3 regions of the Kribbella sp. NPDC049174 genome follow, and region 2 is predicted to be linked to each of the others. Evidence: riboswitches for the same ligand, from Rfam matches in the RefSeq annotation. Region 2 holds a riboswitch; each other region holds the start of a gene.
The links. Region 2 has a riboswitch for thiamine pyrophosphate ahead of thiC (phosphomethylpyrimidine synthase ThiC). Riboswitches for the same ligand answer to the same signal wherever they lie in the genome.
Positions count from the first base shown of each region.

Region 1: linked by a shared signal. The riboswitch ahead of thiS (sulfur carrier protein ThiS) and the one ahead of thiC (phosphomethylpyrimidine synthase ThiC) in region 2 are both predicted to bind thiamine pyrophosphate.
Region 3: linked by a shared signal. The riboswitch ahead of ACGFIF_RS40125 (purine-cytosine permease family protein) and the one ahead of thiC (phosphomethylpyrimidine synthase ThiC) in region 2 are both predicted to bind thiamine pyrophosphate.

Region 1 covers NZ_JBICSZ010000015.1:97,606-103,439, reverse strand. Annotated here, with positions in the region: gene ACGFIF_RS41595 (alpha/beta fold hydrolase) at 1-430, shown strand, start outside; gene ACGFIF_RS41590 (aldo/keto reductase) at 508-1,428, opposite strand; gene ACGFIF_RS41585 (MFS transporter) at 1,425-2,621, opposite strand; partial or broken gene ACGFIF_RS41580 (DUF5937 family protein) at 2,896-3,531, shown strand; TPP riboswitch at 3,656-3,772, shown strand; gene thiS (sulfur carrier protein ThiS) at 3,763-3,969, shown strand; gene ACGFIF_RS41570 (thiazole synthase) at 3,971-4,744, shown strand; gene ACGFIF_RS41565 (DUF6807 family protein) at 4,730-5,834, opposite strand, start outside.
Region 2 covers NZ_JBICSZ010000002.1:114,072-119,905, reverse strand. Annotated here, with positions in the region: gene thiC (phosphomethylpyrimidine synthase ThiC) at 1-1,259, opposite strand, end outside; TPP riboswitch at 1,250-1,369, opposite strand; gene ACGFIF_RS11045 (lysophospholipid acyltransferase family protein) at 1,422-2,168, shown strand; gene ACGFIF_RS11040 (hypothetical protein) at 2,333-2,857, shown strand; gene ACGFIF_RS11035 (anion permease) at 2,892-3,890, opposite strand; gene ACGFIF_RS11030 (DUF47 domain-containing protein) at 3,893-4,525, opposite strand; gene ACGFIF_RS11025 (DUF202 domain-containing protein) at 4,665-4,973, opposite strand; gene ACGFIF_RS11020 (YidH family protein) at 4,970-5,305, opposite strand; gene ACGFIF_RS11015 (glycoside hydrolase family 3 N-terminal domain-containing protein) at 5,305-5,834, opposite strand, start outside.
Region 3 covers NZ_JBICSZ010000013.1:40,773-46,606, forward strand. Annotated here, with positions in the region: gene ACGFIF_RS40110 (methylated-DNA--[protein]-cysteine S-methyltransferase) at 1-319, shown strand, start outside; gene ACGFIF_RS40115 (alpha/beta fold hydrolase) at 513-1,184, shown strand; gene ACGFIF_RS40120 (class I SAM-dependent methyltransferase) at 1,181-1,861, opposite strand; gene ACGFIF_RS40125 (purine-cytosine permease family protein) at 1,888-3,216, opposite strand; TPP riboswitch at 3,212-3,324, opposite strand; gene ACGFIF_RS40130 (alpha/beta fold hydrolase) at 3,346-4,008, opposite strand; gene ACGFIF_RS40135 (hypothetical protein) at 4,005-4,853, opposite strand; gene ACGFIF_RS40140 (DUF3152 domain-containing protein) at 4,902-5,759, opposite strand.

The sequences.
Region 1 (5,834 bases), on a different contig from region 2:
CGCCCCCGACCACGGCGAGAACGCGTTCCAGCTCTCACTCAAGTTCGCCGGCAGCACCCTGGGCGACGCGCTCAACGCCTACCCGGTCGCCGGCGGCAACGAGCTCGCCATCCGGCAGGACGTCTTCCAGCAGCAGTTCGCCGCGGACGTCCCGGCGGCGGAGGCGGCCCTGATGGCCGCGACCCAGCGCCCGGTCACCGAGGCCGCCCTGACCGAGGGGCTGCCGACCGAGACCCCGGCCTGGAAGTCGCTGCCATCCTGGTTCGTCTTCAGCGACGGCGACCGCAACATCCCCGTCGAGCTGCACCGCTACCTGGCCGAGCGTGCCGGCGCCAAGGGCAGCAAAGAGATCGCCGGCGCCTCCCACGCGCTCAGCGTCTCCGAACCGGCCGCTGTCACCGCAACCATCCTCGAAGCGCTCGGCAGCTGAACCCACCAGACCCCTGCCGGTCAACGCTGGCAGGCGCATCCCGGCAGGGGTTTGGTGACCAGGCGGGCTCCTCTCGTTCAGATCCTCGCGAGGTCCGCCCAGAGTTCCTCGGGGATCTCCGCGCTGTGAGCGGCGAGATTCTGGTGGACCTCCGCGGGCGTGCGCATGCCCAGGACGACGGACTTGATCGCCGGGTGGCGCAGGGGGAAGGCGATGGCGGCCTCGGGCACCGTCACGCCGTGCGACTCGCAGATGTCGGCGATGCGATTGGCCCGCTGCAGTACGTCGGGTGTCGCGGTCTGGTAGTCGAACTTCGCGGCCGGATCGGGGCGGGAGGTAGCGAGGATGCCGGAGTTGAAGACGCCGGCGGCCACCACTGAGACATCACGCTCCACGCACGCGGGGAGGAACGTGTCCAGGGCAGGCTGCTGAAGGAGCGTGTAACCGCCGGCGAGCATGACCACATCGACGTCGGTTTCGCGGACCAGGGTGGTCAGCTGGTCGACGTCGTACATGCCGGCACCGATTGCTTCGACCACGCCCTCGGCACGGAGTTCGGCCAGGGCCGGGTAGCCGAGGCGTAGTGCTTCGTCGAAGTGTTGCTCGGCGTCGTGCAGGTAGAGGATGTCGATCCGGTCGAGGCCCATCCGCTCCAGGGAGTCCTCGACGCTGCGTCGTACGCCGTCGCGGGAGAAGTCCCACACCCGGCGGTGCGTGGCCGGCACCTGGAAGGCCTCGTCCATGCGGCCCTGCGGATCCTGGGGCACCAGCAAGCGGCCCACCTTCGTCGACAGGACGAACTCGTCCCGTGGCTTGTCCCGCAGCAGCTCGCCGATGCGTCGCTCGGAATGACCGATCCCGTAGTGCGGCGACGTGTCGTAGTACCGGATCCAGCCGTCCCAGCCGGCCGCCAGTGCCGCGGCCGCGGTGGCATCGTCCAGCGGCTCGAACAGACCACCGAGCGGACCGCCGCCGAAGCCGAGTTCAGGGATTCTCACTGCTCGTTCTCCTTTGTCCGACGGGTGTGGGCCAACGCGGCGGCGCCGGCGAGCGCAGCCACGAACGACGGTACGGCCCACCATCCCAAAGCCTCATACAGCCGTACGGCGGCCCACGACCCGAGACTGCCGGCCGCGTACGCGCACACCATGTAAGCGGTGTTCATCGCGCTCCGGGAGCGTGGCGCGAGACGGTACATCCTGGTGACGTTGGCGACCATGCCCGACTGCATCGACACATCGAGCACCAGCACCCCGGCGACCAGAAGGCCGAGCCCGAGCGGTCCACCCAGAAGCGCACCCAGCATGAGTACGGCGGCCGCGCAGGTGCCGGCCAGGATCCACGATGTGACCACGTCCGGGCTTCGGCGATCGACCAACCGACCGGTCACCGGAACCAGGGCCATCGTGGCGATCGCCACCAGACTCACCCACCCAAGCGCACCGGCGCCGAGACCGAACTCGTCCCGCAGGACCAGGACCAACGTCGCCCAGGTCCCGGTGAACCCCGCGAACGAGCAGGCCTGGTAGAACGCCGATCGGCGCAGCCCGGGACGCAGCCGCAACTGATCGAGCGGTCGCCGTAAGTACCCCGGAAAGTCCACCGGCTCGACGCTCTCCGGCACCGGCAGCCGCGTCCACGCGACCACCGCGCACACCACTGCGAGGGCGGCCGCACCGAAGTACGCGTACCGCCAGGAGTACTCCTCGCCGAGATAGCCGGCCACCGCGCGCGAGGCGATCATCCCGGGGATGCCGACGCTGAGCAGGACGCTGTTCACGCTGCCCAGCCGTCGGGATCCGGTCATGCCCGCGACGTACGGTCCGATCACCGGGGAGGCCACGGTCGCGCAGCCCATCAGGAACGAGGCCAGCACGAGGACCGGCAACGACGGTGCGACGGCCGCGGTGAAGGCGAAGACCGAGACGCTGCCGAAGAGGATGGTGAGCAGGCGGCGCTGCGCCCCGGTATCACCGAGCGGTACGACGGCCAGGATGCCGGCGGCGTACCCAGCTTGCGGCGCGGTCACAACCAGGGCCGCATCCGCGGGCGGCACCTGCAGCGACGCGGCCACGTACGGCAGCAGCGCCTGCGGGAAGTAGACCATGCCGACACCGACGGCGGAGCACACTGCCAGTACGCCGAGCAGCGCTGTCTGTGGTCGTGCGTCGGGGGGAGCCTCGGTGAGCATGGGCTCGACTGTCCCCCGGCGTTCTGTCCGGCCGGGAACGATTTAGGATCCGGCTACATCGACGGAGGTGACGGCTGTGCTCACCTATGAGCTGACTTCGCGAGATCTCGAGGACGTCCGGTTCGCGATCTCGCCGGCCGCCGAGACCGTGCTGTCGCTGCGGGCGCTGCAGGACCCCGGCCGCTTCCCCTTCCAGCTGCCGTGGGTCCGCGCGGTTCAGCCGCTGCTCCCGGCGCTGGACTGGAGCGTGCTGCGCCTGCTGGTCAACGACACGATGGGCAGCCCGGACTTCCTCACGCCGCGTCCCACCTCGCCGCTGACCCAGATCCAGGACGAGCTCGATATCATCGCGGCGGTGGACCGGGCCACCTTCGACCGGCAGCTTGTCGCGGTGAACCGGGAACTGCCCGGCGAGCTGGCCGGTTCCGACGGCGTCTCCAGAGTGGTCGAGGCCCTGCGCGAGTACTGGCAGACGGTGATGGCGCCGTACTGGCCGCGGATGCGTACGGTCCTGTCCGCCGACATCAGCTTCCGCGGCCATGTGATCACCCAGCACGGCACCGGCGTGATGCTCAACGAGCTCGGGCCCGCGATCAGTTACGCCGACGGGCTGCTACGCATCGATCGGGTCGCCAATCCGAGCCGAACCGAGCGGATCGACGGCCGCGGACTGGTCCTGCAGCCGACCCTCTTCGGGCCGCACGCGGTCATTCCGTTCGACATCGGCGCGGAGCCGTTGCTCGGCTATCCACCGCGTGGTCAGGGACACCTCTGGACCGTCGCCGAACCACCGTCGCGGCGGGATCTCGGCCGGCTCGTCGGTACGGCGCGTGCCCGCATCCTGGCGCTGCTCACCCATCCCCGGACGACGAGCGACATCGCCGCGGAGCTGAAGGTCACCCCGTCCGCCGTGAGCCAGCACCTCCAACTGCTCCGGCGTACCGGACTGGTCGAGCCGCAACGCACCGGAAAGCAGGTGCTGTACCGGCCGACGGAACTCGCCGCGCTGCTCACCGGCACCGATCTGTTAGGGTCGAAAGTGCCGCGGGAGCTCACACCGGAGTGGGCTGAGAGGGCGACTGACGAGGGCGTCGCCGACCGCTGAACCTGAATCGGGTAATTCCGGCGTAGGGAGGAAGCGATGAACTACGACGTATGGGTCAACGGCACGGCCACGACCGTTCCACCGGATCGATCTGTGGCCGATCTGGTCCGGGAGTACTCCGACCGGCAGACCGGGATCGCGGTCGCGGTCAACCAGACCGTGCTCACCCGGGACGAGTGGGCCGCCACCATACTCACCGACGGCGATCGGGTCGAGATCGTCAGCGCGGTCCAGGGAGGCTGACATGGACGATCCACTGGAGCTCGGCGGCCGGACCTACACCTCCCGGCTGATCATGGGCACGGGTGGTGCCGCGAACCTCGAGGTGATGGAGGAGGCATTGATTGCCTCTGGCACCCAACTCACCACGGTCGCGATGCGCCGGCTCGGCACCGGCCACGAGGGCTCGATCCTCGACGTACTGAAGAAGCACGGCATCGAAGTACTGCCCAACACCGCCGGTTGCCACACGGCGGCGGAGGCTGTGCTCACCGCGAAGCTCGCCCGCGAGGCGCTGGAGACGGACCTGATCAAGGTCGAGGTTGTGGCCGACGATCACCTGCTGATGCCGGATCCGGTCGAGTTGCTGGATGCCGTGGACGCGTTGATCGCGGACGGATTCACCGTGCTGCCCTACACCAACGACGATCCGATCCTGGCGCGTCGACTCGAGCAGGCCGGATGCGCCGCGGTGATGCCGTTGGCCGCGCCGATCGGGTCCGCCCTCGGCATCCGCAATCCACACAACCTCGCGCTCATCGCCGAGGCCGCGAACGTCCCGGTGATCGTCGACGCCGGCATCGGTACGGCGAGTGACGCCGCGCTGGCCATGGAGCTCGGCTGCGACGCCGTCATGCTCGCCACCCCGGTCACCCGAGCCGAAAAGCCCGCCCTGATGGCCGCCGCGATGCGCGATGCCGTCAACGCCGGCCGTGCCGCCCGCCTGGCCGGCCGGGTCCCCCGCCGCTGGCACTCAGCCCTCGCCTCGTCCCCGGTGACAGGCCTACCGACCTTCTGAGAGGACCCTCCCAGCCAGGTCCGGGGCCTCGGTGAGGTCGATGGAGCGGTCGAGCAGTAAGGCGGTCAGGGACAAGGAGAGGTCCTGGTCGGGCTGTAGCGCCAAGGCGCTTTGCCAGGCCAGGGCTGGGCCGGCGCCTACGTAGTCGGTGGAGCGGAGGAACCACGGGCGCACACCGTCGGACTGCACGAGTAGCAAGGTGGTGACGGTGTCGCCGCGTTGCTGGACGAAGGCCAGCCAGGGGCTCAGGGAGCCGTAGGCGGCGTCAGTGCCTTCGCCGGCTTCGCTCAGCACCACAGTGGTTTCCGCGGACGGCAGTCGCCAGAAGATGCCGCCGTACCCGGCGCCGGGCCGTCCCGCGGTGGCCGGGCTGTCGATGCGGATCGGGCCGTAGCGGGCGGTGAGGACGCTGTTCCAGTCGAGTCGCCAGCCGCCTTCGGCCAGTGCGCCGCTGAGTCGTCGGCGTTCGACCAGTTGCGGCCGGCCCTGTTCGTCGTACCAGGTGATCTCGTCGGTCAGCGAGTTACCCGGACCGTCGTCGACGGTGACACCGCGGCTGCGCTGCTGGCCGTGGTTCGTCAGCAAGGTCGGACCGCGGCCGGGGAGGAACGTGCGGCCACCCCAGTGTGACGTTCCGTTGACTCCGGCAACGGCCAGTGAGACGCCGTAGTGATGCCGGTGATCGACCGGGCTCACCTCGGTCAACGGGTTGCCGCCGAGGGTTCGAACAGGATGCAGATAAGGCCGCGGTGAATGCACCTGCGGCATCCGACGGCCGAACTCGTAGTGCGCCAGCAGCCCCGACGAGGAACCCAGCACGAAGATGTCCCCCTGCTGCTGCCAGCGGATCGGCCCCAACCGCCCGCGCGGCGCATCCCCTTGCAACCGGGTCGCCTGCGGCACCGGACCGGTACTCGCCCGCAATGCCAGCCGCAGATCCGGTACGCCGTCCACCTCGCCCTCCGACCCCGCGATCTGCGCGTACAAGACCTGCCAGGCCAACTCACCCAACCCCTGCTGCGGAACCCGCACCGTCGTCAGCGACGGAACGGCGAACCGCGACAACCCGATGTCGTCCATCCCGGCCACC
Region 2 (5,834 bases):
ATCACACCGGTCTTCACGTCGTCGCGGTCCGGCAGACCGAGGTGTTCCTTGGGCGTGACATAGCAGAGCATCGCCGTACCCAGCCAGCCGATCTGGGCCGCGCCGATCGCGCTGGTGATGTGGTCGTAGGCCGGCGCCACATCAGTTGCCAACGGCCCCAAGGTGTAGAACGGCGCCTCACCGCACAGCTCCTCCTCGAGCCGGACGTTCTCGGCGATCTTGTGCATCGGCACGTGTCCCGGCCCCTCGATCATCACCTGGACGTCGTGCTCCCAGGCGATCCTGGTCAGCTCACCGAGGGTCCGCAGCTCGGCGAACTGCGCAGCGTCGTTGGCGTCCGCGATACATCCCGGCCGGAGCCCGTCGCCCAGCGAGAACGTCACGTCGTACGACCGCAGGATCTCGCAGAGCTCGGCGAAATGCGTGTAGAGGAAGGACTCCTGGTGATGTGCCAGGCACCACGCGGCCATGATCGAACCGCCGCGCGACACGATCCCGGTGATCCGTTGCGCGGTCAGCGGGACGTACCGCAGCAGTACGCCGGCGTGCACGGTCATGTAGTCCACGCCCTGCTCGCACTGCTCGATCACCGTGTCGCCGTAGACCTCCCACGACAGCGCGGCCGGATCGCCCTTCACCTTCTCCAGTGCCTGATACAGCGGCACCGTCCCGATCGGCACCGGTGAGTTCCGCAGGATCCACTCGCGGGTCTCGTGGATGTTCTTGCCGGTGGACAGGTCCATCACCGTGTCCGCGCCCCACCGGGTCGCCCAGACCAGCTTCTCGACCTCTTCCTCGACCGAGCTGGTGACGGCCGAGTTGCCGATGTTCGCGTTCACCTTCACCAGGAACTTCTTCCCGATGATCATCGGCTCGGACTCGGGGTGCCGCCGGTTCGCCGGGATCACCGCCCGGCCGCGGGCCACCTCGGCCCGGACGAACTCCGGGTCGACGCCCTCGCGGACGGCGACGTACCTCATCTCCTCGGTGATGGTCCCGGCTCGCGCGTGCGCGAGCTGGGTCGACGGCTCGCGACCGGCGATCCAGTCCCGCCGCAGCGCCGGCAGACCAGCCTGGACGTCGATGGTCGCGGACGCGTCGGTGTACGGACCGGAGGTGTCGTACAGGTCGAAGTGCTCGCCGTTGGTGAGGTGGACCCGGCGGGCCGGGACACCCAGCTCACCGCGATAGATCTTCTCCGAGCCCGAGATCGGGCCGGTGGTGACAGACGGACGGACAGAATTGCCGATGGTTGTCACAATGCTGCTCCCTACGCCGGAATTACCCGGACAGGTTCGGCGGTCGGCGGCGCCGGTTCACCCAGCCGCCCTCTCAGCCCGCTACGGTGCGAGCTCCCGCGATCTCCAATTGTCAACGGTCACCTTAACCTGCCGTCTTGACCGGCCCGGTAGCGTCGGGGGATGCGAGACCTCGTATACCCGCCGGTGATCGGCTTCGCGAAGACGGCGTTCAAGGTGCTGGACCTGAAGTTCCAGCTGACCGGGACGGAGAACGTGCCACGGGCCGGCGGCGCGGTGATCGCGTTGAACCACATCTCGTACGTCGACTTCGTCCTCGGCGGGTTCGGCGCGGTCCCGAGCAAACGGCTGGTCCGGTTCATGGCCAAGGAGGTCTTGTTCCGCAACCGGTACTCGGGTCCGCTGATGCGCGGTATGCACCACATCCCGGTGGACCGTGCGGCCGGTACGGCGTCGTACCGGCAGGCGCTGCAGTACCTGAACGCGGGTGAGGTCGTCGGCGTCTTCCCGGAGGCGACGATCAGCCGGTCGTTCGAGTTGAAGGAGTTCAAGTCCGGCACGGTCCGGATGGCCGCGGCGGCCGGCGTACCGGTGATCCCGCTGATCCTGTGGGGGACGCAGCGGATGCTGACCAAGGACCATCCGCGCGACTTCTCCCGGCACCGCACGATCGCGATCACGGTCGGCGAGCCGATCACCGTCACCCGGGGCGACGACGCGGTCGAGGCGACCGCACATCTGCGCTCGACGATGGCCGGCATGCTCGACCGCACCATCCGCGCCTACCCCGAGCAGCCGGCCGGCGCCTGGTGGCTGCCTGCCTCGTACGGCGGCAGCGCCCCGACCCCCGCCGAAGCCGAGCGGCTGGACCAGGAGGAGCTGGCCCGCCGGGCGGACCGGAAGAAGTAGACGTTTGCCTCAGCAGTAGTCGGCAATCGGACAACACCTTGACCCCGGATCGGCACGAGGGTACGAAGAACCTCTGTTGACAGTGCAGGAACCTGGGGGGTCCCTGTGTTCCCGGCCGCGCGGTGGCGTGCGCGGCCGTCGTACTCAGGTGGGCGGGGGAAGTTGTGTTGGAATCACCCGAAGAGCTGCATCTCTTCGAGCCGGGGACGCTGACCGTGGCGCCACACGTCGCGGAGGAGGTCCCCGACGTCGGCCTGTACTTCCTCGACTGGGCGGTCCAGGGCCTGAACGCGGCCCAGGCCCGAGAGGTCGAGGCCGCGATCAACGGCCGGCGCTGCCAGAACGGCTGGTTCCCGCTGGAGAGCCTGGACAACATCGGCAGCCGCGGGTTCTGGCGCGGGCCGCTGACGTACCTGGCCCGGATGACCGCGGACGACGGCTCGATCATGCAGGACTGGGCGTCCAGCCGGCTGGACGGCGAGAAGCGCCGCCGGATCGAGGCGACCGCGAACCACCTGCTCTTCCAGCAGGGCCACGCGGCGGCGGCGACCTGGGTGATGGCCGTCCGGCCGCAGGCCTACCTGAACCTGCCCGAGCTCGGCGACCGCCTGGCCGCCACCTGGGAGCTCAACCTCGGCTCGATCCGCCCCAAGGACGTGGCCAAGGCAGTACGCCGCTGGAACCGCTGAGACACCGGTCAGGTGTGCCTCTGGTACGGCGGGCTCACTCCAGGATCAGGTGGGCCAGACCGTAGCAGAGGGCGGCGACCAGACCGGCGGCCGGGATGGTCAGGATCCAGGCCGCGACGATACCCCTGGCAACACCCCAGCGGACCGCGGACAGCCGCTTGGTCGCGCCGGCACCCATCACCGCCGAGGTGATCGTGTGGGTTGTCGAGACCGGCGCGTGCAGACCGATCGCCATCACGTACAGGACGGTCGCGGCGACCGACTCGGAGGCGAAGCCGCGAGCCGGGTCCAGGTGGATGATCCGGCGACCGAGGGTGCGCATGATCCGCCAGCCCCCGGAGTAGGTGCCGAGCGAGATCGCGGTCGCGGCAGCGACCTTCACCCAGGTCGGGATGCCGTCGTCCGGCTGCACGTATCCGGTGGTGACCAGGGCCAGGAAGATCACGCCCATCGTCTTCTGCGCGTCCTGCAGGCCGTGGCCGAGCGCCATCGCGGCGGCCGACACCACCTGAGACAACCGGAAGCCGCGGGTGACCTTGCCGGGGTTGCTGCGCCGGAAGATCCACAGGATCGCCGTCATCAGGATGAACGCCCCGAAAAAGCCGATCGCGGGCGACAGCACCATCGGGATGACGACCTTGTCGGCGATGCCGGACCACAGCACCACGCTCGACGAGGCGATCCCGGCTCCGACCAGGCCGCCGATCAGCGCGTGCGACGAGGAACTGGGCAGGCCGAAGTACCAGGTGATCATGTTCCAGGTGATGGCGCCGACCAGGGCGGCGACCACGACGACCAGCCCGTGCTCGCCGGACGGAATACTGATGATGCCCTTGCCGACGGTCTCGGCCACCTCGGTACCGAGGAACGCGCCGAGGAAGTTCATCACCGCGGCCATCGCCAGCGCGACCCGTGGCGTCAACGCCCGGGTGGAGACCGAGGTCGCGATCGCGTTCGCCGCGTCGTGGAAGCCGTTGGTGTAGTCGAACGTCAAGGCGATGACGATGACCGCGACGACGAGCGCGAATTCCACGCTCAGCTCTCCTTGACGGCGATCTGCTCGACCGTGTTGGCGACGTGCTCGAAGGCGTCGATCGCGGCCTCCAGCAGGTCGACCACGGTCTTGAACTTCATCACCGTCAGCGCGTCGAACTCGCCGCTGAACAGCTTGGCGATGATGCGGCGATGAACCGCGTCACCGGTGTTCTCCAGCCGGTTGATCTCGATCCAGTACTCGGCCAGGTCCTTCATGGTCCGCAGCCGGGGCATCGTCTCCGCGGTCAGCTGGGCGGCCCGCTGGAGCACCTCGATCTGCTCGGCGATCTCCTCCGGCAGCTTCTCCAGGCCGAACAGGTGGACGGCGTCGACGGCCTCCTCCATGAAGTCCATCACGTCGTCCAGATCGGAGGCCAGCCGATAGATGTCCTCGCGGTCGAACGGGGTGACGAAGGTCGAGTTGACCCGGCGGATGATCGAGTGGGTGGTCTCGTCCGCCGCGTGCTCGGCATCCTTCATCTCGGCGGCGATCTGGTGACTGGACGACAGCCCGGTTCCCGCCGTACTGCCGAGCAACTCGGCCAGGATCCGGGATCCGTCCACGAGGTGGTTGGCAGACTCGGTGAAAAGGTCGTAGAACGTCGGGTCGTTCGGACGCAGACGTAACGGCACTTCAAGCTCCGGATGAACGAGGGACAAACCGTGAACATGCTAGGGGGAACGGACCGTTGACGCGGCATCCGCCCAGTCAACGTACCGCGTCGCGATGAACTCCCCCGCCTGGACACGACCGGTGAGTAACCATTCGGTTTCACCGCGTGAGCACGGCGTACAGGTCGAACAGCCCGACGACCAGGACCAGACCGGCCGCCGCGCGCAGCAGGCGTTGGTGGCCGAGGGCATGGACCGGAGCACCCTTGGTACGGCGATATACCGCGCTGACCGCGGCCCAGCAGGCCAGCGACAGGACCAGTACGACGATGCCGAGGCCGGTGCGGACGTCCGACGTGCCGTGGCCGGAAGCAAGCAGGAGGATGCTGTTGGCGATCAGGCCGAGCGCCGTACGACGCCAGGCGAGGAGTGTCCGTTCGGGCTGCAGACCGGGGTCGGGTGTGCTCATCGCCAGATCGAGAACAGCAGGCCGATCAGGCCGACCACACCGATCGTTGCTGCCAGCATCAAGGGCAGCCGGGTCACCGGGAGGCTACCGCCGGTGCGCATCGCGGTGAAGTTCTGCTGCCAGCGGCGGAAGGCACCTGCCGTGGTGACGATCCCGGCAGTGACCAGAACCACACCGATGACCTTGGCCGCCCAGCGGTCCGGGCCGAGGTCGAGGAACTGTACGGCGGACAGGCCGCCCGCGTAGCAGGCCAGGGAGGTCCGCAGGTAGGCCAGATAGGTCCGCTCGTTGGCCAGGGTGAAGCGGTAGTCGGGTTCCTGCTCCTCCGTCATCAGCAGCTCACCAGGCCGTGGCTCTCCTTGAGTGTCAGCACGCGCCTCACGCTACTCGTCAGCTGCGCGGCGAACGCCTTGTCCTGCTCGGCCTTGGCGACCAGAGCGTTCACCATGGTGGCGGTCAGCCCTGCCGTGGCGTTGATGACGATGTCCCCGCCGGCTGCGACGAACCGGGTCGCCCGCTGGCCCGCCGGTACCGAGGCGACCTCGGCGGCCGCCCCGACGTCGTCGGTGATCACCACGCCGTCCCACTGCAGATCGCCGCGGACCATGCCCTGGATGACAGTCGGCGAGAACACAGCGCGGTTGTTCGGGTCGATCTTGCGGTAGGTGACGGTCGAGATCATCACCATGTCGGCACCGGCCTCGAGCCCGTCGGCGAACGGCTGGAGGTCCGCGTCACCGCGCACGGTGACGTTGTCGACCACACCGGACGAGAAGTCGGTGTTGCCGCGCACCCGGCCGAGTCCCGGGAAGTGCTTGACCGAGGTCATCACGCCGGCCGCCTGCATCCCCTTCACGAACG
Region 3 (5,834 bases), on a different contig from region 2:
ACTGGACGAGTACCTTGCCGGTCGACGGCACGAGTTCGAACTGGACGTGGATCTCGCCCTGGCCACCCCGTTCCAGCGACTCGTCCTGACCGACCTCCCGGCCCACACGAGCTATGGCCGTACGACGACGTACGGGCGACTGGCCGGGGAGATCCACAAGCCCAAGGCGGCCCGGGCCGTCGGTACGGCGCTCGGCGCGAACCCGGTCTGCGTGGTGTTGCCGTGCCACCGGGTGATCGGCTCGAGCGGAGCGCTCACCGGGTACGCCGGCGGGCTGGAAGCGAAGCGATTCCTGCTGAATCTTGAATCGAAAAGCTGAGTTTTCCCGCCGCCGCGAGAATGGTTTTACACTGAACAGACAAAGGAGCAGATCCCCAGTGTGGAGTGGGGATCTGCTTCTTGTTTCCCCTTGCCTGCAAGGGATCCGGGCCGGTGGGGATTTTCCGGAAATGCTTTCAGGTCAAGAATCTGACCCGTCAGGGATCGACCCGAGATTCCGGTAGGTTGGGCCGATGACTTCACCATTGCTGTTCCTCAGCGGAGCCGGGCTGCCGGCCTGGATCTGGGACGACGTCCGCGCCGCACTCCCGGCCGGCCAGGCGACCTCTGTCGCGGCGTACCCGGGCACCGGATCGCTGCGCGACTACGCCGGCAAGGTGCTCGCCGAGGCTCCGGAGCGGTTCATCGTGGTGGCGCACTCGATCGGCGGCGTGATCGGCAGTCAGCTCGTTGCCGAAGCACCGGATCGGGTCCAGGGATTCCTCGGTGTCGCGGCCTCGATCCCCGCGCCGGGGCAGTCGTTCGTCGGCGCCCTGCCGTTTCCCAACAAGCTCATCGTCAGCGCGATCATGCGACTCGCCGGCACCCGTCCGCCGGCCAAGGCGATCCGGTCCGGCCTGGCCAGCGACCTGGACGACGAGCAGGCGGCGCGGATCGTGAAGGAGTTCAGCCCCGAGTCGCAGCAGCTCTACCGCGACCCGGTCGGCGATCGCCAGTTCCCGGCGCTGCGCGGTTACGTCCAGACCACCAACGACAAGGAGCTGCCGCCCGCTCTGCAAGCCACCTACGCCGCGACCCTGGGCGCCACCTCGATCCAGTCCCTCCAGACCGGTCACCTGCCGATGTTGGCCGACCCTGACGGTTTGGCCGCCGTACTGCAAAGGTTTCTCACCCCGAAGGGCTAGCTTGCCGCGGGTGCGTGGATCTCCAGGATGAGGCGACGGCGGCCGCCCCACTCGCGCTTGTAGACCTTGTAGTCCTCGATGCCGGCGGCCGCGCAGAGCCGGCCGTAGCTGATCTCGTCGTGGATGAAGTGCACGCTGCTGGTGCCGAACTGCTCAGTCGTGACGATCCGGTGCTCCGGCCCCTGGCGCATGCCGTTGGCGATCTCGGCCGCCGTCGCCGGGCCCCAGACCGGGCCCTCGATGATCGCCACGCCGCCCGGCTTCAGCACCCGGGAGATCTCGCAGATCGTGGAGATCTGCTCGTCCTCGGCGAACAGTTCGTGGAACGCGGTCCACAGGCAGATCACCGCGTCGAACGAGTCCCACTTGTACGGCAGGTCGGTCATCGAGCCGATCGCCCAGTCGATCGACAGCTCCTCCTCGTCCGCCTTCGCCTTACCGGCCTCGATCAGGTTCGGCGAGATGTCCAGCGCGCGCACGACCTTCCCGGCCCGGCGCAGCGGCAGCGCCACCCGGCCGTACCCGCAGCAGAGGTCGAGCACCGACTCACGGCCGCCCAGGAGCTCCTCGACGGCCTTCACGATCGCCGCGTCCCGCTCGGGCGTGGTACGCGCGGCCAGCCCATCGGCCCCGAGTTCCGCGTACTCGGCCCGGCTGCGCAGTGCGGAGTTCAGCATTGCGCAAGTATCCCGGTTACTCCGGGTCAGTTGTCCAGCGGTCGGCGACCGATCCGGCCGAGGATTATCGCGGCCAGCATCGAGACGATGATGGACGTGTACGTCGCGCCGAGCCAGCCGGGGACGGGCTGGTGGCCGAAGATGCGCTGCTGGAGGTCGAGCCAGAACGGGGACCAGCCCGACACCGTGCCCGGGTTGACCAGCTGGTAGGCGACGAAACCGATCAGCCAGGCGACGGCCGGTTGCCAGCGGAAGCGCGCCGTACCGGAGACGTCCCAGTTCATCTTGCTGACCACGAAGAAGTCGGCGATCGCGACCGCGAACAGCGGGACGAAGACCGAGCCGATCAGGTAGAGGAACTGGGTGTAGTTGCCCAGGTCAACCACCAGCGCGAGACCGGTGGCGATCACGCCGATGGCGATCGAGATCCAGCGCCGGTCGACATGACCGATCAGGTTGTGCGCGGCCATCGTGGTCGAGTACACGTTCGCGTACGCCTCGTCGACCTCGTCCACCAGCAGCACGAACAGTGCGATCGCGCCGGCCGGCAACGTGACGAGTGCGGTGATCACGTCCGTGCTGTTGGTCTGCAGCGTCGCGACCGCGAACACACCGAGTGCGTAGTACGCGATCGCCGCGATGCCGTAGCCGAGGGCCGATCCGGCGAAGGCGGCCTTGTTGGTGCGCGAGTGCCGGGTGTAGTCGGCGGCCAGCGGCGCGAACGACACGACGCCCGCGGCGGCCAGGTCGACGGCCGGCCAGAAGCCGAAGACGCTGTCCTGCGGCAGGTCCTGCACCGGCTTGCTGAGCACCTGCACGAACAGATAGACCGACGCGATCAGCACCAGCCAGACCATGAACTTCCGCAGCAGTTTCACACTGCCGAGCGGCCGGACCGCCATCGCCGTCGCGAGCACACCGGCCAGTACGACGAACAGCCAGCGCCACCGCTCACTCGTCACCGCGACCGCGGCCGAGGAGATGACGATGATCTCCATCGTCGCCCAGCCGACGTTCTGCGCGATGTTCAGGACCGTCGGCGCCATCGAGCCGCGCCGGCCGAACAGTCCGCGCAGACACGCCATCGCCGGCGCTCCGGTGTGCGAACCGAACACGGCCGCGCCGCCGAGCACCAGCGCACCGATCCCGCAGCCGACCACGACCGCGAGCAGGCCTTGTGCCAGCGAACCCGTGTACGCCGCGACCAGCGCACCGGTGACCGGGCCGAACAGTGAGATACCGAGGTTCCCCCAGAGGGTGAACTGGTCGAGGAAGCCGAGAGTGCGCGGCGCATCCGTGGTGAGGACGAGCGGCGCCTCGGTGTGGTCGGCAGGACGAACAGCGGTATTGGTCATGGTTGGACCCGCTCCCTACGCCGGCATTACCCGGTCAGGTTCAGGCGGTCGGCGACCCGGCGTCGCCCTCTCAGCCCGCGCGTGGTGCGAGCTCCCGCAGAGGTTTGTTACTGCGTCAACGATAGCGCTTCAGGCCGGACCCGGCGCAGCCACTGCCCGCTGGATGAGCGCGGCGACCTCGGGACCGTTGGTCAGCACCGGCATATGGGAGCCGGTCGCTAGGGTCCGCGCCTCACCGTGAGTGAGCTCGGCCAGCCGGTCCATCCATTCGGCCGGCGACAGGTGGTCGTGCCGGCAACGCACGATCACCACCGGCGCCCGCACCCGGCTGATGATCCCAGCCAGATCGTGGTGTCTGGCCGCTTCCGCCGCCCGGGCGATCGTGGAGAACGTGGTCCGCGCGTATTGCGGGGCGAGGGCCGGGATCAGACGCGGGGACTCCGGGACGGCCGAGCCCACCCAGCGGGCCGCGAGGTCCAGCCAGCTCGACGCGCGGACATCTCCGGTCGGGGCGATGAGGACGAGCGCGTGGACGAGTTCGGGGTAGGCGACCGCGGTCTCCACGACGATCTGGCAGCCGGCCGAGTGCCCGACCAGGACCGACCGCTCCCGGATCTTGTCCGCGACCGCCGTACCCAGAGCTTGTGGACGGAGGTCGTCGCCGGGCTCGGCGGGTTCGCCGTACCCGGGCAACGTGACGATCCGGTACGGCGTGGTGAGGTGTTCGACCGTGGGCGCGTACGAGCGCGGCCCGAGGCCGAGGCCCGGGACCAGGACGATCGGAATGCTCACTCCCAGGGCGCGCGGGCCGGCGCGGCCTGGACGACCGGGTTGCCGACGGGCGGCTTCAGCTCGCGGTACCCGAGGAAGAAGCCGACGGAGAGGATCAGCAGGCCGATCCCGCCCCAGCCGTACGCCGTGGGCAGTCGATCGATCGAGTCGTCGATGGCGCCCATGCCGGTCGACAGGACCATCACCGCCCAGATCACGATCGGCACCAACGCCACCCCGACCAGCAACAGGCCGCCGACCTCGATCGGGTCGAGCTCACGCCCGACCTTGCGACGGGCCAGTACGTCGCGCGCCCACATCGCGATCGCGGCCGCACCGACCAGGAGCAGCAGCAACTGGCCGATCGTGTCGATGACATCCGTGCGGAGCGGGTGGTTCAGCGCCGAACCGGGTGCCTGGGAGATCTCGCGCAGGGCGACCCGCTGGACCGAGAGCACCAGCAGGCCGTAGACGGCGGCGATGATCGCGGCGATCAGTACGACGCGGGCCGCGCGGGGGTCACGCGGTGCGACGGGTTGTTCCCGACCGTACTGCGGGAGCTCGTGTTGCTGCGGGTGAGCGGCGGTGCCGTACGGGGCGCCGGGACGGTAGTTGGGCGGCTGGGTGTACGCGCCGGGTGGTCCTTGAGGTGGTCCGTGCGGCGGGGCTTGAGGTGGCGCGCCGTACTGGCCCGGTGGGGTGCCGTAGGGCTGGGGCTGGGCGTAGCCGCCCGGATGGGGCTGGCCGTGCGGCGTGGAGCCGTAGGAGCTGCCGCCGTACGGAGCAGGCGGGGCGTAGTGCTGCTCCTCGGTCGGCTGCTCCGGTTGCTCGTCGCGGCCGTACGTCGGGAAATCCTGTGACGACATCGCTGCTCCCTCCCCTCGGACTCAGCTTCTCACGAACGAGGGCTTCGCTCAGGTCGCCTTGATCGTCGGCCAGGCGTTCGGGAGGCAGCCGCCGAGGCCCTTGGTCTGCTGCATCATCACCGGCGCGGGGGTCTTCGCCTTGGTGCAGGTGGAGTGGCCGTGGCCGAGTGCGTGCCCGACCTCGTGGTTGACCAGGTAGCTGCGGTAGAGGGCGACGTTCCCCGAGTACGCCGGGACCGCGTACATCCAGCGCTTCGCGTTCAGCACGACGCGGTCCTCGACCCGGCAGGAGACCTCACCGCCGGTGTCGAGCGGCAGGCACAGCTTGTCGGTCAGCGTCGGCGTGGCCAGGATGATGCGCAGGTCGGCGTCGACCTTGTCGGTCCGCTCGAAGTTGACCGGGTGGATCGCCTGCCAGCCGCGCGCGTCGGTCAGTGTCTTGTGAATGGCCGCCGCGACCGCGTCGCCGTTGACCGACAGGCCCTGCTCGATCTCGACCCGGTAGGTCAGCTTGTCGCGGATGCCGGTGGCCTTGTTGAGCCCCGGGACGACGGCGAGCTTGCCGGTGGAGACCGAGTAGTTCGGCTTCGAGCCCTTCGGCGGCCGGGTCAGCGTCGGTGCCGGGCGCAACGGCGTGGTGAACTTCTGCGTCGGCGTCGCCACCGGCTTCGGTGTCGGCGTCGTGAACGGCGCCTCGGTCGCCGACGCGGCAACCCCGGCCACCACTTCGGCCGCCAGACTCCGCCGGTTGGTCGCGTCCGGATGCGCCACCATCACTGTCCCCAGCACCGCCAGCGCGGTCACCGAGAACCACTGCACCTTGTGCGACTTCTTCCGGCTGTGCCGCCCACCGCGTCGCTTCTGGGCAGCCGCATCCGCGCGCTGGCCAGTCCGCCCGGTGGTCATGACGATTCACCCTACCCACCCAGTCCTCCCTCCCGAAAGCCACCTTCATGCCCTCCCGCACAAACGATCCCAAGG